Regions from separate parts of the Limosilactobacillus oris genome, predicted to be linked through region 2. Evidence: predicted binding sites of a transcription regulator. Region 2 holds the regulator's gene; the other holds the start of a gene.

Region 1 (14,487 bases), 250 kb from region 2:
AGTCAGCCCTACTGCCACTTGTGAAAGGCGGTGGCTAATCCCCCGGTCAGCCAACACCCCAAGGAGGTCCGCCCGTTTTAGCGGGGCCATCTCTAATACCTGGGTCCGGGATTGAATCGTCGGCAGGACGGCACTCTTATTGCTAGTCAACATCAAAATGTAGGTTCCCGGCCCCGGCTCTTCAATAAACTTCAGCAAGCTGTTAGCCGCACTGGTGGTCATTTTCTCCGCATCTTGGATGATAAAGAGTTTTTGACTCCCCTCCATCGCGCTTTTCGTAAACTCGCTTTTAAGGTAACGAATCCGGTCAACCTTAATTTGCCGGCCCTCTAGTGCAGCGACCACCACGTCAGGATGGTTGCCGCTCAAAATGCGTTGGCATTCCGGGCAGATCAAGTCGGGCTCGTTATTTTGCGGGTGCAAGCAAAAGAGGCGCAATGCTAACCACCGCGCCACTTCACTTTTTCCTGAACCAGCAGGGCCAACGAGGAGGTAAGCGTGTGCCAATTCCTGGTTATCAATTACCCTCTTCAGCCGGTCGACTAAGCCTGGCTGGAGTTCATGGGCTGTCGTTGCTTGTTTGCCTGCCACCTAGATCACCTGCTTAAAATTTAAGAAACTGCTCAATCGGCAATACGAAAACGGTCGCCCCGCCGATACGCACATTAACCGGGAAGGCTGACCCACCCTCAGCGTCGATATGCATTTGAGAGGTCACGTACTGTTCCCGCGATTCTGCATTCTTCTTGATTACGTCGAGAACCGTCTGGACCCGGTCATCCTTGACCCCAATTAAGAAGGTTGCGTTGCCCTCCCGAAGGAAGCCCCCGGTCGTAGATAGTTGGGTAACCTGGATTTCCGCCTTGTTGAAGGCCTTCCGCAGGCGGTTACTGTCCTTAGATTGAACAATTGCAATAATCATTTTCATCGTACTCACCCCTAATGGTTGTTATTCAAATAGGTCTGGAAAACGCTGGTGAATTGTTTGAGCAACAGCGGCAATCACCTGGTCCAACGGCTGGCCGGCATCAATCAGCTTGATCCGATCCGAGTGGGCCTGGTGCAGGCGAAGGTAGGCGGCCCGCACCGTCTGGTGGAAGGCCAGCTTTTCTTCATCCAGCCGGTTCACCTGGTCGGCCCGGTGCTCGGCAATCCGTCGCAAGCCAACTTCCGATTCGACGTCTAAATAAATTGTCAGGTCAGGAAGCAGGCCATCGATTGCAAACTGGTTCATCTGCCAAATCGCTTGCTCGCCGAGGTGGCGGCCCGCTCCCTGATAGGCAATCGAACTATCAACGTAGCGGTCACACAGGATGACTTTGCCCGCCCGTAAGCCAGGGACGATTTCTGAAACGATATGTTGACGCCGAGCGGCCGCAAACAGCAACGCCTCGGTCCGCCCATCCATATCCGTATTTTCGGGACTAAATAATACCTGGCGGATCTGCTCCGAGATGTGGTTGCCCCCCGGTTCCCGCGTATACATTACCCGGTCGGCACCCAGCTGGTCAACCAGTTGCTGCTGGATCGCCCGGAGAACACTGGTCTTCCCTGCTCCATCCGGTCCCTCGAACGAAATAAATTTTCCCTGTACTTGCGCACTCACTGACTGATGACCCCCTTATTCAACTTGCCATGCACCTTATACCGCCGGGCAATGTTGTATAGGTAAAGGTATTTTTGCTCTTGGATCTTTGCCCGGTCGCGCAGCTCACTGCTGACGTTGGCCTCATAAACGGCCCGCTGGGTTTCGCGGGCGTGATCCCAGCTCGCCTTAGTATCATAAATCGTGTCCAGCAAGTGTTGGTTCCGGGCCTGCTTAACCCGGTCGGACTGACGTTTAAACAGCATTTTCACATCTCCGTTCGTCCTTGAACCGCCTTAAACAACGTCATTTCATCAGCGTAGTCAATGTCAGCCCCGACTGACAAGCCATGGGCTAGTCGGGTGACCTTGATTTGAGCCGGTTTGATTAACTTTGCAAGGTAGCCGGCCGTTAGTTCGCCATCAGATGACGCGTTCGTCGCGATGATAACTTCCTTGACCTCTTCGTTCTTTTGCAGCCGTTTCAGGAGACTAGCAATGTTAATGTCTTCAGGTCCCGTTCCGGCTACTGGTGAAATTACCCCGTGGAGGACGTGGTAAAGGCCGTGGTACTCGTGCATCCGCTCAAGGGCCATAATATCCTGCGACTGTTCGACCACCAGGATCTGTGACTGGTCACGGGTCTTGTCCCGACAAATCGGGCACGGGTCATCCTCAGTAATGTTGCCGCAAATACTACAACTATGAAGATCCCGCTTCGCCGACAACAACGACTTAGCAAAGTTAGTCACGTCGTCTTCTTGCATCCCCAAAGTATAAAAGGCTAGCCGGGTTGCAGTCTTTTGGCCGATTCCGGGGAGCTTGGTGTAGCTCTCAATCAACTTAGCTAGTGGTTCTGGGTACTGCATCGTGCCTACATCCCCATGCCGCGCGTGTACTTGCCCAGCTTCTGCTGAGTGGCGTCATTAACCTGCTTCATCCCGTCATTAATAGCGGCAACAACCAGGTCTTGCAGCATATCTACGTCGTCAGGGTCAACTGCTTCCGGCTTGATCTTCAAGTCAACCAGGGTGTTATCCCCCGTGAACGTCGCCGTCACCATGTCATCGGGAGCCTTCCCAATGAACTCCTGCTTAGCCAGTTCTTCATGTTCGGCCATCATTTTCTTCTGCATTGCCTTAGCCTGCTTCATCATCTGCTGCATATTCATTCCGCGCATCATTATCCATCATTCCTTTTCTATTAATTATCTTCTACTTTAACGATTTCGCTGCCAAAGAGTTCTTCCGCCTTGCTGACCGGATCAGCCGGTCCGGCCGAATCACTGGTTGCCGGGGATTGCTGGTCATCACTGGCCGCCTCCGCCGAATCCTGCTGGCCAGCTGGCGTCGGAGCCGGGGCCTCATTAGCCGGCTGGCGTTTATCCAGTCCGTGATCCCGGATATATTCCCGCCTGATTTGCGGCCACTTATCCTTCGGTACAAACACCACCTTGCGTTCGGTCCCCGTCAGTTCCTGCAAGCCCTGTTCCATACTGGACAGGAGGGCCGAATCATCCATCGCCTGCTGAAAGAGGAAGGCGTAGTCGAAAGCAACAATTACACCGCCGGTACTGGCTGCCACCGGTTTAGAAACATGGAGCAGCGACCGTTGGGGAACGCTGAGTTTCGATAAGAGTTCCTGCCAGAGTCCCTGGATTTCCACCAGGTCCCGCCGGGTCGCCTTGCCCAGCACCGGGTTAATCTGACTGAGTTTGACCTCCACGTTGCGTTGTTGAACCCGGGGCTGGCTCGGCTGCTTAACGGGCTTTGCCGCGGCGGCCGTCGGCGGGGCCGCCTGTAGTTGGCTGACCGTGGCTTGCAGCTGTTTAACCGTTGCCTCTAGCTGGGCAATCGTCTGCTGATCCGCACTGGTTGACTGCGGCTGTTTTGCTGGCACCGGGGTGGTGGCAGGTGCCGGCTGGTCATCGATCTGCCCCAGCTTAACCGTCAGCACTTCTAGGTAAACGTCGGGGTGGGTGGTGAACCGCATCTCCTCTTGAATGCCATTAAGCGCGTCAATCATCTGGTACAAGACCGTTGCCGGGGCCGCGGCACTCATCTTCTGGAAGTCCTCGTCGGTCAGTCCCGTACTCTCGACCATGATGAGTTGGGGTGATTCTTGGTACAGGAGTACGTCCCGGATGAAGGAAATCAGGTCCTCAATAAAGCGTTGCCCGTCTTTACCCGCGTTAAGGATGTCCTTCATCGTGTTCAAGGCGTCGGCACTCTTGTGAGCCGTTACTTCAAAGAAATACTTTTCCAGCAACTGCTTGGTAACGCTCCCCGTCACCGTCAGAGCATCCTTGAGCTGGACTTGGTTATCGCTGAAGGATAATACCTGGTCAAGAATACTCAGGGCGTCACGCATTCCGCCCTCGGCCGCGTTAGCAATCACCCAGAGGGCTTTTTCTTCATACTGGACTTGTTTTTGGTCCAAGATATACTTCATCCGCTCATAAGCATCCTGGGCGGAAATCCGCCGAAAGTCGAAGCGCTGCACCCGGGAAATAATTGTCAAAGGAATCTTGTGCGGCTCAGTCGTTGCCAAGATAAAGACCACGTTTGCTGGTGGTTCTTCCAGCGTTTTGAGCAGCGCGTTAAAGGCTCCCGTCGACAGCATATGCACTTCGTCGATAATATAAACCTTGTAATCCGCTTGGGTCGGCGCGTACTTGGCCTTATCCCGGATATCCCGAATTTCCTCCACCCCGTTATTTGAAGCGGCATCAATTTCGATCACATCATTGAGCTGGCCGTGCGTGATTGCCTTACAAATAGCGCACTCATTGCACGGCTCGCCATCCTTTAGATGGTGGCAATTAATGGCTTTGGCAAAGATTTTAGCGGCAGATGTTTTACCGGTCCCCCGGGGCCCCGCAAAGAGATAAGCGTGACTAATCTGGTGGGTGACAATTGCGTTCTTCAAGGTCTGCGTAACCACCTGCTGCCCCACTAGCTCGTCAAAGCGCTGGGGACGCCAAACCCGGTATAATGCTTGGTAACTCATCGCGTGGCTTCCTTTCTTCATTCTTAGTACATTACTTAAATATTATACTAGCTTTCTGCTAATTTTCGATAATAAAACTTCTGCTCTTCCCAACAAATTTGGAATAATTAAGAATATAAAAGGGAGAGCTGTGGCTAACAACAGCTCTCCCGCTTTAATTTCAATCAAACTTAGAGCACAAGGCACATCAAACTTAGTGCTGCTTCCTTCCGGACCTGACACGGTTCGTAAGCGCACCCTTGCCCTAAGGCCTTACGGCAATTAGTATAATACACTACTTCAGCCGGAAATGCTAGTCTCCTGCCCGACCTTTTTTGCGGGCAGCCTTTTTCCGCCGCCGAATTGCCCGAAAGAAATCCTTTAGCACCTGACTGCATTCAGCCTGCATAATTCCGCTCTCTACCCGGGCCTGGTGGTTCAGCCGTGAATCATCCAGTAGGTGGTAAAGACTATCAACCGCCCCGGCTTTAGGATCAGCCGCCCCGTAATAGAGATTGGCAATCCGGGCGTTGATAATGGCGCCGCTGCACATAATGCAAGGCTCCAGGGTCACATACAGGTCACAATCTTCCAGCCGCCAACTATGAAGTCGTTCACAGGCCTCCATAATTGCTAACATTTCAGCATGGTAGGTGACGTCTTGGAAATGCTCCCGCATATTGTGCCCCCGTCCAATGATCTGGTTATCCTTAACCACGACTGCCCCAATTGGCACCTCGTTTAAAATTGCTGCCTGCCGGGCCTCAACTAAGGCCGCCGCCATAAATTTTTGTTGTTCTTTTTCCATTGAAAACTTTCCTCAAATTTTTCGCCATCTCGTCCTAATTCAGTGTATAATATTAAATTAGTTCCGAAAACTTATCTAGTGATTAAATAAAAAAGTTTCACGCTAAAATAGTTAGCGTGCTCCGTACTACATATTGTGTTTCACTGATTGTCGCCCACGATATGTGGTACTTTTTTAATTGATTTTTTCGATATTCCAGCTATACTTAGTAACATCAACTACGAATTAATTTCCTGGGAGGTTTTCATTATGGTTACTGTTTTTTCTAAAAACAACTGCATCCAATGCAAGATGACCAAAAAGTTTTTGCAACAGCACCAAATCAACTTTGTTGAACACAATATTGACGAACAGCCGGAATACGTTGACCAGCTAAAGGCAGCTGGTTTTCTGGCCACCCCAGTAGTCAAATTACCTAACGGCAGTGCTTTTTCTGGCTTCCGGCCGGATCGCTTGCAGGCACTGGCCTAACTAATTTGATATCCGACCCCGTTTCAAACCAGGCGCACCTATGAGCGTGCCTGGTTTGCTTATTGTTTCAGCAATCTTTAGAAGGAGCACTTACTAATCATGGCCTTATCTGACATTGATATTACCAAAGTTAAATACTACGACCTCAACAACGAAGTCAACATCCCCCGTAACGGCAAGATCCAACTGGACAAGGACCAGGAAGCACTGGCGGATTTCATCGCCCAAAATGTCCGGCCCAACACCAAGCAGTTTGCCTCATTAACGGACCGCTTCCAGTGGTTAGAAGATAATGACTACATCGAAGAAGGCTTTGTGGACAAATACAGCCCAGCCTTTTTGACCAAGCTCTATGACTACTTAAAGGCTCAGGATTTCCACTTTCATTCCTTTATGGCAGCCTACAAGTTCTATGCCCAGTACGCTCTCCGGACGGATGACAAGGAATACTACCTGGAAAACTACATTGACCGGGTCGCAATGAACGCCCTCTACCTAGCGGATGGGGATGAAGAACTCGCAATGGACCTGGCGGACGAAATCATCCACCAGCGCTACCAGCCTGCTACCCCAACCTTTCTCAACGTCGGCCGGAAACGGCGGGGGGAATTCGTGTCTTGCTTTGCCATCCAGGCTACTGACGACATGAACACAATCGGCCGGACCATCAACTCCGCGCTCCAGCTCTCCAAGATTGGCGGTGGCGTTGGGATCAACCTCAGTAACCTGCGGGAAGCTGGCGCCCCAATCAAAAAGATCAAGGGAGCCGCTAGTGGGGTCGTCCCGGTTATGAAGTTATTGGAAGACAGTTTCTCCTACTCCAACCAGCTTGGTCAGCGGCAAGGGGCCGGTGTGGTCTACTTGAGTGTCTTCCACCCGGATATTATTGAATTTCTCGGTGCTAAGAAAGAAAACGCCGACGAAAAGATCCGGCTAAAGACCCTGTCCCTTGGGATTACGGTTCCCGATAAGTTCTATGAGTTAGTTGAAAAGGACGCGGATATGTACCTCTTTAGTCCTTACGATGTGGAACGGATTTACGGCAAGCCCTTCTCCTACGTTGACATTACTAAAGAGTACGACAACCTGGTCGCTAATGATGAAATTCGCAAGAAAAAGGTTAATGCGCGGGACTTGGAAGATGAAATCAGTAAGCTCCAGCAGGAGTCAGGTTACCCATACATCATCAACATCGATACGGTTAACCGGGCCAACCCGATTGACGGTAAGATCGTCATGAGCAACCTCTGCTCAGAAATCGCCCAGGTTCAGGTCCCATCCAAGGTTGCCGATGACCAGTCTTACGAAACTCTGGGAACCGACATCAGCTGTAACCTCGGTTCTACCAACATCGCTAACATGATGGATAGTCCAGACTTCGGCCGCTCTGTCCGTGCCATGATGCGGGGCTTAACCCACATCAGTGACGTTGAAAACCTTACCGTCGTCCCAAGTATCAAGCGCGGTAACGCCCTCGCCCACTCCGTTGGTCTGGGAGCAATGGGGCTCCACAGTTACCTGGCTAAAAACCATATCCAGTACGGCAGCCCGGTTGCCATCGAATTTACCGGCGTCTACTTCATGCTGCTCAACTACTGGTCATTAGTCGCTTCAAACGAAATTGCCAAGGAACGACAAGAAACTTTCCATAACTTTGATAAGAGTAGCTATGCTGATGGCTCCTACTTCGATAAGTACACCACTAAGGATTGGGGACCACAATCTGACGTCGTTAAAGACCTTTTCCACGGAATCTTCATCCCAGGGCCAGCCGACTGGGCAGCCCTCAAGGAAAAGGTCATGCAGGACGGGCTCTACAATGAGTACCGCCTCGCCGTGGCACCAAACGGGTCCACTTCCTACATCAACGACTCCACTGCCAGCCTGACCCCAATTATCAACCGGGTCGAAGAACGGCAAGAAAAGATGATTGGGAAGATCTACTACCCAGCGCCATACCTGTCTAATGACACAATGCCTTACTACCGTTCCGCTTACGACATCGATATGCGCAAGGTCATTGACACTTATGCCGCCGCACAGCAACACGTTGACCAATCCATGTCCTTGACCCTCTTCATGCGGTCAACCATCCCGGAGGGCCTCTATGAGTGGAAGAATGGCCGGACCAACAAGATGACGACCCGTGACTTGAATATCCTACGGCACTATGCCTACCAGAAGGGAATCAAGTCAATTTACTACATCCGGACCTTTACGGATGATAATGACGAGATTGGTGCCAACCAGTGTGAAAGCTGCGTCATTTGATTTTCATAAAAATCATTGCTAAAATTTGAATTCAATTAAAATATTATAGGTTGATTAATTTAAGGAGCAGGCTAGGTAAATGAAACTTGAAGAATTTAAACCATTAAACCAATATAAGGCCATCAATTGGAATGAAATTTCCGACATGATTGACAAGGCAACGTGGGAAAAACTGACTGAGCAGTTTTGGCTGGACACCCGGATCCCGGTTTCCAACGATATGGACGACTGGCGCAACCTCGATGAAGACCACCAGTGGACCGTGGGCCACGTCTTCGGGGGCTTGACCCTACTGGACACCGTCCAATCTGAGGCTGGGATGACGGCCCTCAAAGAAGACGTTAAGACCCAGCACGAAACGGCGGTATTGAACAACATCCAGTTCATGGAATCCGTCCACGCCAAGAGTTACTCCACCATCTTCTCCACACTCAATACTCCCGACCAAATTGACGAAATCTTTAACTGGTCTGATACCGAAGAGTACTTGCAGAACAAAGCGACGAAGATTGCCAATATGTACCTGAACCCGGCGGAAGATCCGTTGAAGAAAAAGGTTGCCAACGTCTTTCTGGAAACCTTCCTCTTCTATTCTGGTTTCTATACCCCCCTCTACTACCTAGGACACAACGAGTTAAACAACGTGGCGGAAATCATCAAGTTGATTTTGCGTGACGAATCTGTCCACGGTACCTACATCGGCTACAAGTTCCAAGTGGGTCTGCATGAACGGACCGAAAAGCAACAACAGGACATGAAAGACTGGCTGTACAACTTCCTGTACGAACTCTACGATAACGAAGAGAAGTACACTCACCTGCTGTACGACAAGATTGGGTGGACCGATGACGTTCTGACCTTTATCCGTTACAATGCCAACAAGGCCCTCATGAACCTGGGGCAGGATCCACTCTTCCCAGATACGGCAGCTGACGTCAACCCCGTCGTAATGAACGGGATTTCTACTTCCACTTCCAACCACGACTTCTTTAGCCAGGTTGGTAACGGCTACCGGCTTGGTGAAGTGGAAGCGATGAAGGATGACGATTACCGGATCATGGACCCTAATGCCGGAAAAGATAAGAATTCCCGGGACTAACCTTTCCCTAAGGATTGATTCTTTATAAATAGTTAGGAACTAGCACTTGAGGCTGAGAATTAACTCAGCCTCTTTTTTGTTTTAAAGCTAAAAATGCCTCAGCGTAACCATTCTTCGTTGTTCACTTTTTATTAAAGTAATAGGGCTTGTGTCACACCCTCTTTTTTGGTTCCTCCCCCATCTCTAGCAATTGTGAACCAGTGATCATCGTCAAATGTGCAACCGATTGCGCAAACTGGACCTAAACTAAATTTATACCAATCTTTTTTGTAGCAACCACGGCCTTGCTACCATCGGATTGGAAGCGAATTCATTCCTATTAACCATTGTGCAATTAGTCACAAGGCTATTGAAAAGAACAGCCGCCTAGTGTACTATTAATCATGTTCAAAAGGTAACAAAAACATAAGAAACGAAGGAGAAACTTGATTATGGCAACTTCAAAGAAACATCAAGTTGAGCAAAAGCAAACTGAGCAAGACAAGCAGCAAGCGGCCCACGAACTGATCGATGGATTGGTTCAAAAGAGCCAAGTTGCTTTTGACCAGTTGCGTAACTTTACACAAGAGCAAGTAGATAACATCTGTCAGGCCATGGCTCTGGCAGCGGAAGAACATCACATGGACTTAGCGGTCAGCGCCGCAAATGAAACTGGCCGTGGTGTTGCCGAGGATAAGGCCATCAAGAACATCTACGCCAGTGAATACATCTGGAACAACATCCGCCATGACAAAACGGTTGGCATCATCGAAAACAACGACGAAGACCAAACGATTACCATTGCGGACCCACTGGGAATCATCGCCGGAGTAGTTCCTGTTACCAACCCTACTTCCACCACGATTTTCAAGTCAATCATCTCCGCCAAGACCCGGAACACGATCATCTTCTCGTTCCACCCGCAAGCCTTTGAATCTTCTGTAAAGACCGCGAAGATCCTCCAGGCAGCCGCTGAAAAAGCGGGTGCGCCAAAGAACATGATCCAATGGATCCCACAATGCAGCCGTGAAAACACGAACGCCCTGCTCCAGCACCCGAACATCGCCACGATTTTGGCTACTGGCGGTCCCGGCTTAGTTAAGGCCGCTTACAGTTCTGGTAACCCAGCCTTAGGGGTTGGCCCTGGTAACGGCCCAGCCTACATCGAAAAGTCAGCCAACATCGAACGGTCCGTTTACGACATCGTTCTTTCCAAGACCTTCGATAACGGGATGATCTGTGCCTCCGAAAACTCCGTCGTGGTTGATGACGAAATTTACGACCAGGTTAAAGAAGAATTCCAGAAGTGGAACTGCTACTTCGTTAAGCCAAACGAACTGCAAACCTTCTCCGACGGCTTCATTGACCCACAACGGCACCAAGTACGGGGCCCAATCGCCGGTCGTTCTGCTAACGCCATCGCGGAAATGTGTGGTTTGAAGAACGTCCCGGACAACACGAAGGTCTTGATTGCCGAAATCGACGGTGTTGGTGATGACTACCCACTGTCCGCCGAAAAGCTGTCACCAGTGCTGACCATGTACCGGGCTAGCTCCCATGAAAACGCCTTTGACATCTGTCGGCAACTGCTGCACTACGGTGGTGAAGGGCACACGGCCGCTATCCACACCTTGGATGACGACCTGGCTACTAAGTACGGCCTTGAAATGCGGGCTTCCCGGATTATCGTTAACTCCCCATCAGGGATCGGTGGGATTGGTAACATCTACAACAACATGACCCCATCCCTGACCCTGGGGACTGGTTCCTACGGTGGTAACTCCGTTTCTCACAACGTTACTGATTGGGACCTCTTAAACATTAAGGTGATCGCTAAGCGGCGGGAAAACCGGCAATGGGTTAAGATTCCCCCAAAAGTATACTTTCAACGGAATTCACTGAAAGAATTGCGCGATATTCCAAACATTAACCGGGCCTTCATCGTTACTGGTCCCGGAATGAGCAAGCGAGGCTACGTTCAACGGGTTATCGACCAACTCCGCTTACGGCAAAACGAAACCCCATTCCTCGTCTTCGATGACGTTGAAGAAGACCCATCGACGCACACCGTCGAAAAGGGTGTCGCAATGATGAACGACTTCAAGCCGGACACGATCATCGCCCTTGGTGGTGGTTCGCCAATGGACGCCGCTAAGGCAATGTGGATGTTCTACGAGCACCCAGAAACTTCCTGGTACGGGGTAATGCAAAAGTACCTTGATATCCGGAAGCGGGCTTACCAGATCAAGAAGCCAACTAAGTCCCAATTGATTGGGATCCCGACGACTTCTGGGACCGGTTCAGAAGTAACGCCATTCGCGGTTATCACCGACTCCGAGACCCACGTGAAGTACCCATTAGCTGACTACGCCTTGACGCCAAACATCGCCATCGTTGACTCCCAGTTTGTAGAAACTGTGCCAGCAAAGACGACTGCTTACACGGGTTTAGACGTTCTCTGCCACGCCACTGAATCCTACGTTTCCGTCATGGCAACTGATTACACCCGTGGTTGGTCCCTGCAAACCGTTAAGGGCGCAATGGAATACCTGCCGAAGTCCGTTCAGGGCGACAAACTTGCCCGGCGGAAGATGCACGACTTCTCCACGATGGCCGGGATGGCGTTCGGACAGGCCTTCCTGGGAATCACCCACTCCCTGGCCCACAAGATGGGTGGGGCGTTCGGTCTCCCTCACGGTTTGCTGATTGCCATCGCCATGCCACAGGTAATCCGCTTTAACGCCAAGCGGCCGCAAAAGCTGGCTCTCTGGCCACACTACGAAACTTACCACGCTACTAAGGACTACGCTGACCTGGCCCGCTTCATCGGCCTTAAAGGCAACACGGATGAAGAACTGGCCGAAGCCTACGCCCAAAAGTACATCGACGTTGCCCATGAATGTGGGGTTACCCTGAGCTTAAAGGCGAACGGGGTTTCCCGTGAAGAATTCGACAAGGTCGTTGACGAATTAGCCGTCCTGGCCTACGAAGACCAATGTACGACGACTAACCCGGTAGAACCACTGGTTAGCCAGTTGAAGGAACTGCTGGAACGCTGCTACAACGGTACGGGTGTCGAAGAAAACTAACTAATTACCAATTACCTAAATCAATCAATCTACCTCACACCTAACCGCGCAGCAAAAGACAAACGCTCAAAATCAGCTTACTAGCCGATTTTGAGCGTTTTTTCTCACTCTTATTCATCCAAAAAGCTGCCCCGCACTGCTTATCCTCCACCTTCCCTTGATTTTTGATTAAGTTCAGCGCCTAAGATAGCTAAGTCCCCGCCCTGTTTGCTATAATATTGTTACCAAAATAATCAAGGAGGATGCTATGCTCAAAGAATTTAAGGACTTTATCGCCCGGGGCAACGTCATTGATATGGCCGTTGGGATCATTGTCGGGGCTGCCTTTACGTCAATCGTCAACTCACTCGTCACCAATTTAATCAACCCCTTGGTGGGACTCTTTGTCGGTAAAATCGACCTCTCCAACCTCGTCTTTACCGTCGGCGACGCCCAGTTCAAATACGGTGCCTTTTTGAATGCCGTAATCAACTTCCTGATTATTGCCTTCGTAGTATTCATGCTGGTAAAAGGAATCAACCGCTTTCGAAAGAAAGAGGCGCCAGCACCAGCCAAACCATCACCGGAAGCTGAATACCTCAAGGAGATTACTGAACTCTTAAAGGAGCGGAAAGCGGATAACTAGGATAAAAGTCGACTGGTGTTCATCAATGGATTAATCTGCTTGTTTTAATCCATTAATAATCATTTTAAAACCGTTATGTTTTGCTTTATCACAAAGTGAAGTTATAATTAAATTGAATAATAAATAACGTTATTTATTATTCACGGTAACCAATATGATCTAAGGAGGGATGTCTTATGTTTAACACTGTATTTTGGATTCTAGCCATTTGGTTCGTTATTAACGTCATTTGGATGTGGTTCAGACTCGACGATCAGAAGTTGCAAAAGACCTTCGCCTGGATTAATGTTTGTGCCATTATTATCGGTTTCTGTGTCTACTACATGGCCGGGCCAGTCGGAAGTGGAATTGACGGCTGGTTTACCGCAATGAATTGGATCAACATCTTAGTTGCAATTCTCCAATTCTACTATGGATACCGGAGCCACTCTGCTGGTAATGTTCACCATGCTGGCAGTCACTAAAACGAAGCACGTTCTTCGTTAATCACACGGACCCGTGAGCTGTTGCCGTCGCTCACGGGTCTTTTCTTATGGTGCTTTTTGCGTGCTCACAACAGTAGCCAGAGCTCTCTTTATTGGAGAATAGATAATGGGAGCTAGAAACTTTAATAAACACAAACAGGCTCCAGTGCTCGGTAAAACCGAACTCTGGAGCCTACGTGTCAATGGGGGCGGATAATCACGCTCCCCCACTATTACTAAAGCAGCGGTATTAACGACGGGCCATTGCTTCGTCGTAATCCCTGGTACCAACGAATACCGGTTGCAGGTATGGGTTGATGTGCTGCTTGATTGCCCGCTTCCAAATATCTGTGAAGACAACCACGTTAATCACAATTGAGAAGACAGCAATAATTCCCATCATGTGCGGATCAGCAGCAGTTGGGTGAACTGGCGGGTTCATGACCCCGTCCTTGTAGAGAACGGGCAGAACGGAGAACTTGCTATGATCTTGGAAGAGCGGGAAGACTTGGGCAAACATACACCAGATTGCTAAGGTGTTAGCCCGGTTTTGAATCCAGCCACCCTTGTTCCAGAATTCAGCAGCAAAAGTTGGTGCCAACAGCAGGGCCAAACCACAGTACCAAGAGTGGGTCGGCAGGTTGCTGTAAGTGTACTCGAAGTTCCAGACATCGTAGGCCAGGATAAATTCCCAGGTCATGTCCGGCCACAGCATATCCTGCTCATTCTTGGAGGAATAAATCCCGAACCAGCCGGTCATACAGAAGACATTGATAATCCCGGCCAGGCCGTTGAGGACGTTCCACCAGCCACCGTAGAGCCACACTCCTTCAGAGGAGAGCCACCACTGGCTACCGGTCGTTTCGAGGGCGTGCATCCCCCGAATCGCTGACTCAAAGTCACTCCCCACGGCGATAAAGATGTTAATCGCCACAATCACGAACGGGAAAATCTTAAACCAGTAAGCCTTTCCCAGGTGTCCCCAGTGGTACTTGAGGATCATAAAACCGATACAGCCGAAGGTCGCCGCATAGAGTTTGGCATAGTGGAACCAGCTGTTCATATGAACATAGGTCGGATTGTGCAGCGCCCAGGCTTGCCCCTGCCCA
Region 2 (14,487 bases):
CTGAAGCTGATTGAGCAAAAGAAAAAGGAGGGGGTGGCCGTACTGATGTCGACCCACGTCCTCGATACTGCGCAGCGCTACTGTGACCGCTTTGTCCTCTTAGCTAACGGGCAGGTCCGGGCCCACGGAACCCTGGCGGAACTCCGTGAGCAGGAAGACCGGCCGGATGAGTCGCTAGACGAAATTTATCTCGGCTTAGCAAGGGATGATCAAGATGAGTAGACTATTTACGAAACGGCGCCAGCGTCACTTTATGATGCTCCTGAAGTATTGGCGGCTGGTGTTCAACGACCACTTTGTCATCGCCCTTTTCTTCCTCTTTGGCGCGCTGGCCTACGGGTATTCAGAATGGTTGCCAACCCTCAGTGCTAACCAGTGGTGGCCCCGTTTCCTACTGATTGCCTGGTTTGTCCTGCTAGCCCAAATTGGTCGGCTGGCGACCCTGATCAAGCGGCCGGACCCGGTTTTCCTCTTGCCTCAGGTTCGGGCCATGGATGGCTATTTGAGACGGGCCTACCTTTACAGCCTTGTGCTCGCGGAGGGAATGACCCTGGCGGGAACCTTTGCTGCCCTACCGTTCGCCCTTATAACGGAACGACTATCGACAGTTGATATTGTAGCCGTTTTTCTGACGGCGGTAGTGACAAAGGATGACTGGCTGTTTACCGCCCGCAAGTCCATCAGCCTCCGTTGGTCAAAGCAGGGCTGGCGAACCCAAGCGGAGTATTGGCTGAATCCCTTGTTGGCGGCTGCGGCGACCTGGCTTGTCAGTCCCTTGCTGGGGTTGGCAGTGGCGGTAATCTTAGATGTTGCGATGCGGCTAGTTTACCGTGAACTGACAATTGACTGGCAGGTGGCGGTCAAAATGGAAAGTAACCGGATGTACAGCGTTTACCGCTTTTTCAACCTCTTTACCGATGTGCCGAGCGTTCAGGGGAATGTCAAGCGCCGTCGCTGGGCGAATGGACTGGTGCGGTGGCTGTCAAACGGCCACCGGCCATGGGCGTACCTCTACGCGCGGGGCTTTGTCCGCAATACGGACATCAGTGGGATTGTGATCCGGCTGACCCTGCTGGGGATGGTCCTGGCGTTCCTGGTTCCGCTCCAGTGGCTAAACACCGCGCTGGTCGTCCTGTTTATCTACCTGATTGCAACTCAGTTAATGCCGTTGTATGGCCAGTACGAAGCCAACGTCTTGACCCACCTTTACCCGGTTCAAACTGAGGAACGGGTCAGGGACTTCCAACGGCTCCTGACCCGGGTAACAGTGATTGAGGCGGCACTTATTGTCCTGGCAAGTATTGGTCTGCATTTCGACTGGCGAGGCTTTTTACTCAACCTGGTCTTTGCCACAATTGAGGTCTGGGTCTTGACCCGCTTCTACTTCAAATTACGAAGAAAAAAGTTAAGTGAGGAATACTAATTATGCGTGTGAAACATAAAAAGTGGGCGGATCCGCTGATTGCGGACCACCCGGAGATGATCGTAACCAATGCCGAGGAGGTGAAGGGTCACTGGCAGGACCGTTTTGCCAAGAAGCAGCCAATTCACGTTGAAGTCGGTATGGGGAAGGGGCAGTTTATCATTGGGATGGCGAAGGCCCATCCGGAGATCAACTTTATCGGCCTGGAAATCCAGCGGACGGTAGCAGCTATCGCCTTGAAGAAGGCCCTCACAGAGGAGCTGTCCAACCTCCAGCTGATCTGTGGTGATGGTTCTGACATCACCAACTACTTCGAGGACCACGAGCTTGACCGTCTCTATCTGAACTTTTCGGACCCATGGCCGAAGACGCGTCATGCCAAGCGGCGGCTGACCTACCACACCTTCTTAGCTGGCTACCAGCAGGTGCTCAAAGATGAAGGGGCAATTGAACTGAAGACCGATAACATGGGCTTCTTTGAATTTTCCCTCCAAAGCATGAACAACTATGGAATGCTCTTTGATGGAGTTTGGCTCGACCTCCACAATAGTGATGAGAACGAGCATAACGTTGAGACCGAGTACGAGCAAAAGTTTGCGGCCAAGGGCCAGCCAATCTATAAGCTTACGGCGCACTTTAAAAAGGACGAATAAGAAAAGGCGGATAACAGCATTTCTACGATGGAACTGCCGTTATCCGCCTTATTGTTTGCAAACTATTCCCAAGCTGAAATAGCAACCTTGCCAATCATATGGCCGCTTTCGACTAATTGGTGTGCTTTCCGGAGGTTAGCAGCAGTAAAAGGAGTAAGTTCTTTGGTTAAGGTACACGAAAGAAGGTTGTCATCAAGCAACTGGGCGACGCGGTCTAAAATTTGGTGTTGCGTGATCATATCGGGTGTCGAATAATAAGACTTGGTGTACATCCATTCCCAGGCAAAATGAGCGCGCTTCTTGGTCAATAAGCTGAGATTAATTGGTCGCCTATTTTCGGTAATCGATGCAATTGAGCCGTTGGGTTTAATGAGTTGGCACATTTCTTTCCAATGGGCGTCAATGTTGCTTAGTCCGAGGATATAATCAACGTATTTATAACCGTGGGAACGAACTTGCTTAACTAGGTCTTGGTGGTGGTTGACCACCAGCTGAGCGCCATGTTCTGTTGTCCACTGAATTCCCTTGGGGTGTGAAGCAGTGGCAATGACGGTTAGTCCAGCTAGGTGGGCGAGCTGAGTTGCGACTGAGCCGACCCCGCCGGTACCATTGATGATTAGGATTGTTTTTCCACTGTTAGTTTGTGAAGATTGACTGATTCCCAACTGTTCGAATAAAGCCTCGTATGCGGTTAACGAGGTTAAGGGCATTGCGGCCGCTTGAGCATCTGATAGTGTTTGTGGGGCGTGACCGACAATTCGCCCATCGACCAACTGGTATTCGCTATTGCTTCCAGGACGCAGGATTGAGCCGGCGTAAAAGACTCGGTCCCCGGGTTTAAATAAGGTGACCGCTGCGCCTGTTTTACTACAATTCCACAAGCGTCATAGCCAATGATCTTTGGTGACTTCAGTTTTCCTCGTCCGCCTTTGCGAATATAGGTATCAACGGGGTTAACTGAGCTGGCAGCTACGTTAACGAGTAGGTCATGAGGGTGTGGTTTGGGGACTGCTGCCTGAAATTCATAGAGACTGTGGGGATTATCAATTGGTAAATGCTCGGTAAATCCGATTGCTTTCATTAAAGTTCACTCCTTTACTTACTAATAGTAAAGGAACGTGATGGGAGCACAAGAGGAGAAATAAAAATGCCTAAGTAACAAATATTTCACTATGGTTGAGGAAAGTCAATAATTATATCATTACAACTGAGGAGGTATTAGCTTGCAAAGACATATTTATGATTGTGCGTCCGGCTGCCCGGTAGAAAGCACGCTTCAAATTATTTCGGGAAAATGGAAAAGCGTCATTTTATATCATCTGATGAAAAAGCAGGTGTGCCGTTTTAGTGAATTGCAGAAATTAATGCCACATTGCTCGCGACGGATGCTGGCCCTGCAACTTAATGAGTTGGAACAAGATAATATTATTGTGAAAAGAGTTTATCCGGCTGTGCCGCCTAAGACTGATTATCGACTAACATCCCTGGGCAAGAGCCTGTCACCAGTGATTATGGCAATGGAACAGTGGGGACGTCAATATAATGCTCTAAAAAGTAAAAGGGTGGGACAGAACTAGCTGAGCTAGTTCTGTCCCACCCTTTTACATTTATAAACTAATTTTCCAGCCGTTTTAATTCCAGCAGGCTGCCGGTAAAGGCGTCAACCTTAAACTCGTAATTTACCGGTTCACCATCTTCTAAGCGCGTTAAGCCGCCCTGGTAGGCGCTGGTCTTAACGGCGAAGCGTTGGAAGGGAGTCTGCCGGTGGTCGATCCAACTGCCGGTGATGGTACCCTCCTTAGCAAAGTCTCGGCGAATTTGTTTGAGCGCCCGGTTAGCCGGGTAGGGCCGTTTGCCGAAGAGCTTGCCGGCCAGAAATCCTGCGACCCCGGAGGCGCCCAGCGTTACTGGGACCAGCCATGGATTGAGTGTGTTGTTTGAATCGTTCATTGCAACGCTTCCTTTAATATAATGATTACCCAATTCTAACATTAACAGCGGTAAAAAGCCAAGCAGGTGCTATTCACGAGTAATTAAGAAGCAGTTATGGTATAGTAACATTGTAATCAATGAGGAGGGATACTTCTATGGAAAAGTTACCTGTAATTAAAGATGACCAGTTAATCGACAAGATTGGTCAGGGCAAGGTTGTCCTGTTCTTCACCGCTGGCTGGTGCCCCGACTGCCGCTTTATTAAACCCGCCATGCCGGAAATCGAACAGGATTTTGCGGATTATACCTTCTACACCGTCGACCGCGATGAAAACATTGACTTGGCAGCAGAACTAAACGTTTTTGGGATTCCCAGCTTCATCGCTTATGACCACGGCAAGGAAATTGGTCGGCTAGTCAATAAAGATCGCAAAACTAAGGAACAAGTTGAAGATTTTTTGCGGAATTTGAAGTAAAATAAAAAAGCAAGTCAAAATGGCCCGCTTTTTTAGATTTATAAGGAGGCCTGGGACCACTCAGCCTCCTTTTTCTTGATGGAGATAAGTAGAGCAGCAGGGCAGTTAGCAGCTTAGCCGGTATTGACCCCGACCTGCGCTGATCCTGCTGTGGATTGGTAGAAGTGGGACGACGAACCAGGTGGTTTGGTTCAGTCCCACTCCCTTTTCTAATTCAGCGGTTTGAAAGTAAAGGAGACATGAATAGAGAATGTTAATTGCAAGCTATAATCCAGCAGAGATGGGCGACATCCTAGTAACGATTACCGCGCCTAATAATGGTGACCAGACAAGCACGATCAAGGATGGGGTTGTCCAAATCGTGAGTGCCAAGGACCAGCAGCTGCTTGGCTACAACTTTATGGACGCCAGCAAGCTGTTGCCGGAATTGACAAAGGAAAATGGTCAGGTCTTCCTGACCGATGACCAGGTTGCCAAGCTCAACCAGAAACTGACTCAAGCCGGGTTTGACCAGCAATTAACGGCCGACCATACACCAAAGTTCGTGGTCGGTTACGTCGAGAAGATGGAAGACCACCCGAAGTCCGACCACCTCAAGGTCACCAAAACCCGGATCGGTGCTGACCAGACAGTTCAAATCGTCTGTGGTTCGCCGAACGTCGCTACCGGCATTAAGGTGGTCGTGGCGCGCCCCGGTGCCATGATGCCCGATGGTAAGCTCATTTGGCCTGGCGCACTGATGGGGGTCGAAAGCGATGGGATGCTCTGTGGCTTCCGTGAATTGCGAATGAAGAATGCTCCGGACGAGAAGGGCCTGTGGATTATTCCTGATGATTGGCAGGAGGTTGGCGAGGCGGTCGACTTTGCCAAGGCTGATACCTTCTTCCCAGCAAACTAGGCAGGAACACGGAAAGGAAAAGAGAGAATGGAAAAGAAGACATATTACTTCATCGGCATTAAAGGCACCGGGATGGCGGCCCTCGCCCGTGTTTTACATGATCAAGGAAACGAAGTCTTAGGCTCAGACATTGCGAAGGAAACCTTCACCCAGGGGCCCCTGCTCAAGGCGGGCATCCAGATTCTGCCGTTTGACCCTGCCAACCTCAAGGAGGGGATGACGGTGATCAAGGGAAATGCCTTTGCCGAAGATCATCCAGAAGTGCTGCGGGCTAAGGAAATGGGTCTGCCGGTGCTGACCTATCCGGAAGCGGTCGAAAAGGAAGTGGCGGACCACACCAGTATCGGAATTGCCGGTGCCCACGGCAAGACCAGTACCACGGCTCTGCTGTCCCACGTCCTCGCCGCGGTTGAACCAACTAGCTACCTGATTGGTGATGGTGTCGGCAAGGGGAACGATGACGATCGTTTCTTCGTCTTTGAAGCGGATGAATACCGGGATCACTTCTTGGCTTACCACCCGGACTATGCCATTATGACCAATATTGACTTTGACCACCCGGACTACTTCAAAGACATTGATGACGTGCGTGGTTCATTTGAAACTTATGGTCGGCAGGTCAAGAAGGCCATCTTTGCCTGGGGTGATGATGCCAACCTGCGGAAGTTGGACGTCGACGTGCCGGTTTACTACTACGGGACCGGGGATGACGACGACTTCCGGGCTGAGAATATCCGCCGGACCCCAGCTGGTTCGACCTATGACGCCTACTTCCGCGACCAGAAGTTGGGAACCTTCACCATCCACCTCTATGGTGAACACAGCATCCTGAATAGCCTGGCAGTTCTGGCGGTGGCTTACATGGAAAAAGTCGACATGGACAAGATCAAGCAGGAACTCGCCAACTTCTCCGGGGTTAAACGGCGGTTCAGTGAGACCGATGTTGCTGACGACAAGCTGATCGACGACTACGCCCACCACCCAAACGAAATCAAGGCAACGATTGACGCTGCGCGGCAGAAGTTCCCGGATAAGGAAATCGTGGCGGTCTTCCAGCCCCACACGTACTCCCGGCTGGCGGCGTACATTGATGGCTTTGCTGCTAGTCTGAGCAAGGCGGACAAGGTCTTTGTAACGCCGATCTTCTCTTCCATTCGTGAGCAGGACGGGTCAGTTTCCAGTGCAGACCTTGAAGCCAAGATTCCGGGCAGTGAAGGGGTAGACATGGATAGCATTGACAAGCTGACGAAGTACCATAACGCGGTGCTGATCTTCATGGGGGCCGGCGACATCGAAAAGTATGAAGAGAAGTTCAAAGAATTGCTTAATAAGTAGTCAAAAGGACCACTGGCAAGTCCAAATGTGGTATTGTATTTCAATAAGCCTTTAGGAGGAATTAAATAATGGATAATTTTCCAAATGATTCTGGCCGGCGCGTGGTTGCCGACCAGGCGGGGTTGAATAGTTTCCTGACTAAGATGTACGGAAACATGACCCTGGCAGTTTTAGTTTCCGCACTGAGCGCCTACTTGACGATGAACGTCTTTGCTACGCAGGTGCTGGGCTACTTCCAACAGCACCAGGGGATGGTCTGGCTGATTCTCCTCTTGCCAATCGCACTGTCGATGGGGATTAGCTTTAGCGCCACCCGGAACCCGGTCGGCGGTTTTATCATGCTGATGCTGGTGGCGATTATTTACGGGGTTGAGTTTGCACTGATTGCGGGAGCATTTACGGCGGCTAATATCACGGCGGCCTTTATTTCTTCGGCGGCGGTCTTCGCGACGATGGCCCTCTACGGGACGGTTACTAAGCGGGATCTCAGCAAGTTTGGTGCCCACGCCATGGCGGCACTGGTAGCCTTGATTATCGCTTCAATCATCAACATTTTCTTGAAGAGCTCGGCAATTACCTACATTTTCTCTTACATTGCCGTGATTATCTTCGTAGTGCTAACGGCGTGGGACGCGCAGAAGATGAAGCAGATCTACCTGAATTACAGCAATGAAAATTCAGTGATGGGTCTGGCAATCGTGGGCGCACTCCAGCTCTACCTGGACTTCGTCAACCTCTTCATCTCCTTCCTGCAAATCTTTGGGATGAGCGACCGGGACTAATATATTTTGCAAAGACTCCTGTGGCGATTGGGCCGCAGGAGTCTTTTCTTGGGGATAATCAAAATGAGTAAGTATAATGCACTTTGGTCGTTTGTAAGCCAGCAGGATGGGACAACTGTCACGCTATCATTTGCTGAAATTGAACAGGTTGCGGGGGTGGCGTTGGATCATTCTTTTCTTTCCTACAAGAAGGAGTTGATAGACTACGGCTGGCAGGTGGAAAAGATTTCTCTGAAAAAGAAGACGGTTAAATTTAAGCGGCGATGAAAGGGAGCGAGTGGGGAAGTCCTCCGGCATGGCACCGACGAAACCACCGATGATGAGGATTGGGAAGAGGCAGAAAATTCGCCAGTATTTGATGTGGGCCTGAAAGCCGATGGCGACGATGATGCCTAGAATATAGAGGATGATGGCGCCACAGCGGTCAACGATGCCGATGACATTGTGGTTGACCAGGGCGGCACTGAGGAAGACGATGTTCCCGGTCTGGGCGGCAGCGAGGGTGTGCCCGCACTGGATGTAGGTGAAGGCGTCCAAAAAGCCGCCGCAAAAGGTGAGGAGGATGGCAAAGAGCCGGGCCTCCTCGACGTGACGTTTGTTTAGCAGTTTGTCCAAAATAATCCCTTCTTGCAAATTGGTACATCCTCATTATATTACACTTAGAAGACTAAACAGGGAACTAACGGTCGACCTTAATCTTTGGTACAATAACACTATCAAGAGAAGGGACGGAGAATAAATGGCAAAACAATTATTGCTAATCGATGGAAACAGCATTGTCTTTCGGGCATTTTTTGCGATGCACAACCAAATTGACAAGTTTACCAATAAGGATGGTCTGCATACGGCAGCTATTTATGGCTTTAAGCTGATGCTGGACCACGTCTTGGATAAGTTTCACCCGGACGCTGCCCTGGTAGCTTTCGATGCCGGAAAGGTCACTTTTCGGACGAAAATGTACGATGACTACAAGGGCGGTCGGAACAAGACCCCGGACGAGCTGACGGAGCAGTTTCCCTACGTTCGCGAACTGGTGGAAGCGTGCGGTCTCCACAGTTACGAACTAAAGAATTACGAGGCCGACGACATTATCGGGACCCTGGCGAAGGAGGGGGACGAAGCGGGCTATGAAACCCTGATCGTTACTGGGGACCGCGATCTGACCCAGCTGGCCAGCGACCACACCACGGTCGCCGTTACCCATAAGGGGGTCACCGACACCGAGCACTACACTCCGGCCCACGTAGAAGAAAAACTCGGCATTACGCCGCGGCAAATTATCGACATGAAAGCGCTGATGGGCGATAGCTCGGATAATTATCCCGGAGTCACCAAGATCGGTGAAAAGACGGCCATCAAGCTGGTCAAGCAGTTTGGCTCCGTTGAAAACCTCTACGACCACATTGATGACCTTAAAAAGAGCAAGATGAAGGAACACCTGGTCGAAGACGAAGAGATTGCGCGGCAGTGCAAGACCCTGGCAACCATCCTCCAGGACGCACCGCTGGAAATTAGCTTAGACGACATCGCCTACCGGGGCGAGCAGACGGAGAAACTGGTGGCGTTCTACCAGCAGATGGGCTTTAAGTCCTTCCTCGCGAAGATGGACTTGGCCCCCGAAGAAGGGGCGGATGATAGCGCGCCGGTGAAGTATACGGAACTAACCGCGGATAACCTGGCGGCAGTCGACCAGCTCAAGGGTGAACTGAGTTTCTACCTCGAAATGCCGGACGCTAACTACCACACCTCTCCCTTTGCCGGCTTTGTAATCGGTGATGGCACGACCTGGCTGGTCAGTCGCGACGCAGAACTCTTAAAACAGGACCGGCTCAAAAAGCTGTTGGAGTCACCAGCGGTAGCGAAGAATGTCTTTAACGCTAAGGCCCAGATTGTCGGCTTACACCGGCTGGGGATTGACTTGCGGAACGTTGATTTTGACCTCCTACTGGCTTCCTACCTGCTGAACACAAACGACAACAGCAATGACCTTGGGCAGGTCGCCCTGGAGCACGATTATCATGAGGTCGCTACTGACGAGGAGGTCTATGGTAAGGGGGCTAAGCGGGCCATCCCTGACGATGACCAGACCTTCTATACCCACCTGGCACAAAAAGCCCGGGCGATTAACGACCTGCGGGACTCGCTGTTTAAGAAACTTGACGATAACCAGCAGACGCCGCTTTATACGGAAATCGAAGTGCCGCTGACCCGGGTCTTAGCGGCGATGGAAATCACCGGGATCAAGGTTAATGCCCAGACACTCAAAGATATGGGCAGCAAGCTGACCGAGCGCTTAGCCGACATTGAAGACCAGATCTACGCGGCCGCTGGCGAGGAATTTAATATCAATTCTACTAAGCAGCTGGGGCACATCCTCTTTGAAAAGCTGAAACTGCCGGTCATCAAGAAGACTAAGACCGGGTACTCGACCGCGGTGGATGTGCTGGAGAAGCTGGCTGACCAGGCGCCAATCGTGGAGGACATCCTCCAGTACCGCCAAATCGCCAAGCTCCAGTCGACTTACATCACCGGCCTGCTGAAGGTCATCCATTCTAGCGACCAGAAGATTCACACCCGGTACCTGCAAACCCTAACGCAGACGGGCCGTCTGTCCTCCGTGGATCCTAACCTGCAAAACATCCCGATTCGCCTGCCGGAAGGCCGCTTGATACGGAAGGCCTTTGTACCGAGCCATGAGGGCTGGCAGATTTTTTCATCTGACTATTCCCAAGTGGAACTGCGGGTACTGGCCCACATCACCAGTGATAAGAATCTCCAGGAGGACTTTAAGAACGGGGAGGACATTCACGCCAGCACGGCCCGGCGGATTTTCCATCTGCCGGCCGATGCTGAAATTGACCGCAATATGCGACGGCGAGCCAAGGCGGTTAACTTCGGGATCGTTTATGGAATCAGTGACTACGGGCTGGCCCAGCGAATTCACGTTAGCCGTTCCCAGGCCCACGAGTTTATCCAGAATTACTTTAAGGAGTTCCCGGGCGTAAAGAAGTATATTGATGATACGATTGCCTTTGCCCGTGAGCACGGCTATGTCGAAACCATTACCCACCGTCGTCGTTACCTGCCGGATATTCATGCAAAGAGTTTTAGCCGGCGGTCCTTTGCTGAGCGGACGGCGATGAACACCCCTATCCAGGGGAGCGCGGCGGATATCATTAAAATTGCAATGATTAGGATGAAGGAAGAAATCAAGCAGCGTCAACTCCAAGCCCGGATGCTTTTGCAAATCCATGACGAACTGGTTTTTGAAGCACCGGCGGAAGAAATCCCGGTCCTCCAGAAGCTGGTTCCCCAGGTCATGGACTCCGCGGTTCAATTAAACGTGCCGCTGAAAGTTGAGAGCAAGATTGGCGATACTTGGTACGACTTGAAATAGGGGCGGTAGAAAATGCCAGAATTACCTGAAGTTGAGACGGTCCGGCGGGGACTTTTAAAAATCGCCAAGGGCCGCAAAATTAACGCAATTGATGTTTACTACGGCAAAACGATTACTAATGACGTGGAAGACTTTCGCCAGGCCCTGATTGGGCAGACGATTGAAGACGTTGACCGGCGGGGAAAGTATCTGCTGTTCCGCTTTAGTAATAATCTAACGATGGTGTCCCATTTACGGATGGAAGGGAAGTATTATAACCAGCCGATTGGGGGACCGATCGACAAGCACACCCACGTTGTTTTTCAATTTACAGACGGCACCGAGCTGTGCTACCACGATACCCGTAAGTTTGGCCGGATGACCCTGGTCAAGACGGGAGATGAGAAGACAGTCGGCGGCTTGAAAACCTTAGGACCTGAACCGACCGCCGCTGATTTTAAGCTGGCCTTTTTCCAGGATGAGCTGGGCAGGAGCAGGGGCAAGATCAAGCCATTCCTGCTGAACCAACGGCACGTCGCTGGTCTCGGCAACATCTACGTCGATGAGGTCCTCTGGATGTCCAAGATCAACCCAGAACAGCCGGCCAACAGCCTTACCCCTGACCAGGCTGCAGTCCTGCATGACAACATCATTAAGGAATTAGCGGTCGCAACTAAGTATAAGGGGACGACTGTGCACAGTTTTACCAATGCCTTTGGTGATGCTGGGGGCTTCCAGGAGCGGTTGAACGCCTATGGGCGGGGCGGCGAGAAATGTCCCCGGTGCGGTGCCAAGATGGTCAAAATCAAGGTGGCCCAGCGGGGAACGACTTTCTGTCCGCGTTGTCAGCCGTTAGTGGAGGATTAAGATGACACAAGTAGTGGGATTAACCGGCGGGATTGCCAGCGGTAAGTCGACCGTCAGCGGGCTGCTGGGTCAAGTTGGCTTTCCAATCATCGATGCTGACCTGGTTGCCCACCGCCTCCAGCAGCCTGGTCAACCAGGTTTTGAACGTCTGGTAGAGCGGTTTGGCCGGTCAATCGTGACCATGGATGGTAGCCTTGACCGCCAGCGGCTCGGCCAGTTCGTCTTTAATAACCAGGATGCTCGCAACCAGCTGAACCAAGTAATGCAGCCCCTGATTCGGGAAACCATTATGGGCCAGCTCACGGGTTTCACGAAGGCTGCTGTCCCGGTCGTCATTTTAGACGTGCCACTGCTGTTTGAGCAGGGTTACGACGAGGATTGCGACCTAGTCGTGGTGGTGACCGTCGATAAGGCGACCCAGCTCGCACGCCTGATGAAGCGGGATGGCCTATCCCAAGCGGCAGCGCAAGCCAGGGTAGCGGCTCAAATGCCGTTAAATGAGAAGGCCGCGCGGGCGGACATCGTGATTGATAACAACGGAGACGATAATCACTTGCGGCAGCAGGTGGCCCAGCTTGTTAAACGATTAAACTAGACCGAGGTATGGTACAATAAAGTGTTAAGTATTATAAGGGAGGTAAGCGCATGAAGTGTCCACATTGTCACCAGAATGGTTCACGGGTCGTTGACAGTCGGCCGAGTGAAGATGGCAGCTTTATACGCCGGCGACGGGAGTGTGTGCATTGCGGCTTCCGCTTTACCACGTTTGAACGCTATGAAGAGACCCCGCTGTTAGTTGTGAAGAAGGACGGGACCCGGCAAGAATTCAGCCGGCAAAAGATTCTTAATGGGATTGTCCGGTCCGCCGAGAAAAGGCCGGTCAGTATGGAGCGCCTCACCAAGCTGACGGATAAGGTCGAGAAGAAGGTGCGGAGCCTGGGCGAAAATGAAGTTTCCAGTCAGCTGATCGGCAAGTACGTGATGAACGAACTAAAGGACGTCGATGAGGTGGCCTACATTCGTTTTGCCAGTGTTTACCGCCAGTTTAAGGACGTTGACGCCTTTATGAGCGAACTGGAAACCATGGTGAAGACGGAGCACAAAAGTAATGATTAGGAGGAATGAGGATGGCTAAGCAGGAGGACCAGTTTGCACCACAGGCAGCCTTCCTCGTGACGGCGGCCGGCGACTTTGTGAACTTTAATGCCACGACCCTGGCCCGTTTTTACCAGCCGGTGGTGGGGCCAACCGCCTTTAGCCTGTTCTATGCCCTGCATAGTCAGCTGTTGGAACGGCCAACTCTGGCTGACCGGCGCCTGCAAGCTGTCCTTATTCGACAGATGAACGCGGGGGCGGAGCAGATTACCCACGCCCTTCACCGTTTGGAAGCAGTGGGACTGGTAAGAACCTTCGCCGGGAATGATGAGCAGGGGGACTTTTACGTTTACCAGCTCCAGCCGACCCTTTCCCCTGCCGCCTTTATTGAAGATGACCTGCTGAGCGTCCTCCTCCTTGAGGCGGTGGGGAGCGCTGCCTTTGCTCACCTGGCGAAGTGGGCTCGGCGTTACGAGTTGACCTCGCGGCCCCAGCTAAGGGAAGTCAGCCATCGCTTCTTGGATGAATTCCATGTTGCCGCGGAGTCAGTTATCACGGCACCAGTACCCGTCAAAGAAGCACGGCAGCAGTTCAGCGTGGAGACCGCTCGCCCGTCACTCGCAGCTAGTGATTTTGACTGGCCGACCCTTTTTCAGCTCCTCGCTAACCAGCCGCTTGTCAAAAAGGATCTGGACGCCCACCGGCAGTTAATCGAGGTCGAACACCAGCTGTACGGCATTGACGTCCCAACGATGAAGGACCTGATCCTGAAGGCGGTCAACCTGGCTGATAATCATTTTGACGCGGCGAAGTTTAAACGGGTCGTTGCCGCGGCCTACCGGCCTACCGGCAGTTCAACTGGCAGCTCGACGGGGGCCAACCAGCCGGCCAAGAAGGACCAGGGATTGACTGCTAAGGACCAGCAGCTGTTAAAGAGCGTGACCGGGTATGCCCCGGTGGACTTCCTCCAGGGGCTTAAAGAACAGACCGGGGGCTTTGTAACCGCCAGCGAGCGGCATATCCTGACCCACCTGTTGGCGGACGTCAAACTTAGCCCGGAAGTCATCAACGTCCTTTCCTGGTACGTGATTGCTGAATTGGATAATGACCTTTTGAAGGCTAACTTTGTTGACGCGATTGCCAATAGTTGGGTCAAAGCGGGGGTCCATGATGGGGCCAGTGCCTTACTCCAGCTCAAGAACTTTAACCAGCAACGGGCGGCTGGTCAGTCAAAGGGGCGGCCCCGCCAGCGGAAAAATTACCGGGGCCGGCCACAGATTGAAGAGCAGATGCCGGAATGGACCAAGACTAGTCAGGCGGAGCGCACCAAGAAAGCGTCGCAGGCAGAGGTTCAAGAGGTTCAGGCCCTGCTGGCTAAACGAAAGCAGAAATAGGGGTGGTGAAAGCAATGAAGTCGTTAAATGAAACCCTCCAAGGGCTAATGAAAAATCAAAACGTGACTGCCAGTGTCGACCAGCTGATGAAGCGAGTACTAGCCGATCCGGATGTCCAGGCCTTTTTGCAGGACAATCAGGAGCGGATTTCCCGGGAGATGGTCCAAAGCGGGCAATCCAAGCTGTATGAGTTTTACCATGAAAAACAGCTGGCGAAGAAGGGAGAAACCACGGTGGCTCCAGGCTATTCGCCGCA

The links. The regulator NrdR, encoded in region 2, represses ribonucleotide reductase genes. The targets are predictions, from matches to a motif close to ACACNATATATNGTGT.
Region 1: a site for NrdR is predicted at 5,504-5,519, ahead of nrdH (glutaredoxin-like protein NrdH). Genes of this name have one in related genera too.

What each region holds. Positions count from the first base shown of each region.
Region 1 is NZ_CP104398.1:813,201-827,687, forward strand. It holds gene holB (DNA polymerase III subunit delta') at 1-591, opposite strand, end outside; gene N4599_RS04235 (cyclic-di-AMP receptor) at 605-928, opposite strand; gene tmk (dTMP kinase) at 950-1,606, opposite strand; gene N4599_RS04245 (YaaL family protein) at 1,603-1,851, opposite strand; gene recR (recombination mediator RecR) at 1,854-2,453, opposite strand; gene N4599_RS04255 (YbaB/EbfC family nucleoid-associated protein) at 2,459-2,767, opposite strand; gene dnaX (DNA polymerase III subunit gamma/tau) at 2,788-4,593, opposite strand; RNA gene ffs (signal recognition particle sRNA small type) at 4,758-4,844, opposite strand; gene tadA (tRNA adenosine(34) deaminase TadA) at 4,886-5,380, opposite strand; gene nrdH (glutaredoxin-like protein NrdH) at 5,630-5,851, shown strand; gene nrdE (class 1b ribonucleoside-diphosphate reductase subunit alpha) at 5,951-8,122, shown strand; gene nrdF (class 1b ribonucleoside-diphosphate reductase subunit beta) at 8,202-9,221, shown strand; gene adhE (bifunctional acetaldehyde-CoA/alcohol dehydrogenase) at 9,653-12,289, shown strand; gene mscL (large-conductance mechanosensitive channel protein MscL) at 12,537-12,914, shown strand; gene N4599_RS04300 (hypothetical protein) at 13,091-13,378, shown strand; gene N4599_RS04305 (DUF5692 family protein) at 13,629-14,487, opposite strand, start outside.
Region 2 is NZ_CP104398.1:559,315-573,801, reverse strand. It holds gene N4599_RS03075 (ABC transporter ATP-binding protein) at 1-222, shown strand, start outside; gene N4599_RS03070 (ABC transporter permease) at 215-1,423, shown strand; gene trmB (tRNA (guanosine(46)-N7)-methyltransferase TrmB) at 1,426-2,076, shown strand; partial or broken gene N4599_RS03060 (zinc-binding alcohol dehydrogenase family protein) at 2,139-3,157, opposite strand; gene N4599_RS03055 (winged helix-turn-helix transcriptional regulator) at 3,300-3,653, shown strand; gene N4599_RS03050 (PepSY domain-containing protein) at 3,691-4,026, opposite strand; gene N4599_RS03045 (thioredoxin family protein) at 4,164-4,484, shown strand; gene ytpR (YtpR family tRNA-binding protein) at 4,735-5,382, shown strand; gene murC (UDP-N-acetylmuramate--L-alanine ligase) at 5,410-6,717, shown strand; gene N4599_RS03030 (Bax inhibitor-1/YccA family protein) at 6,786-7,499, shown strand; gene N4599_RS09990 (DUF1275 family protein) at 7,626-8,132, opposite strand; gene polA (DNA polymerase I) at 8,239-10,896, shown strand; gene mutM (DNA-formamidopyrimidine glycosylase) at 10,909-11,742, shown strand; gene coaE (dephospho-CoA kinase) at 11,744-12,337, shown strand; gene nrdR (transcriptional regulator NrdR) at 12,388-12,858, shown strand; gene N4599_RS02995 (DnaD domain protein) at 12,870-14,231, shown strand; gene dnaI (primosomal protein DnaI) at 14,246-14,487, shown strand, end outside.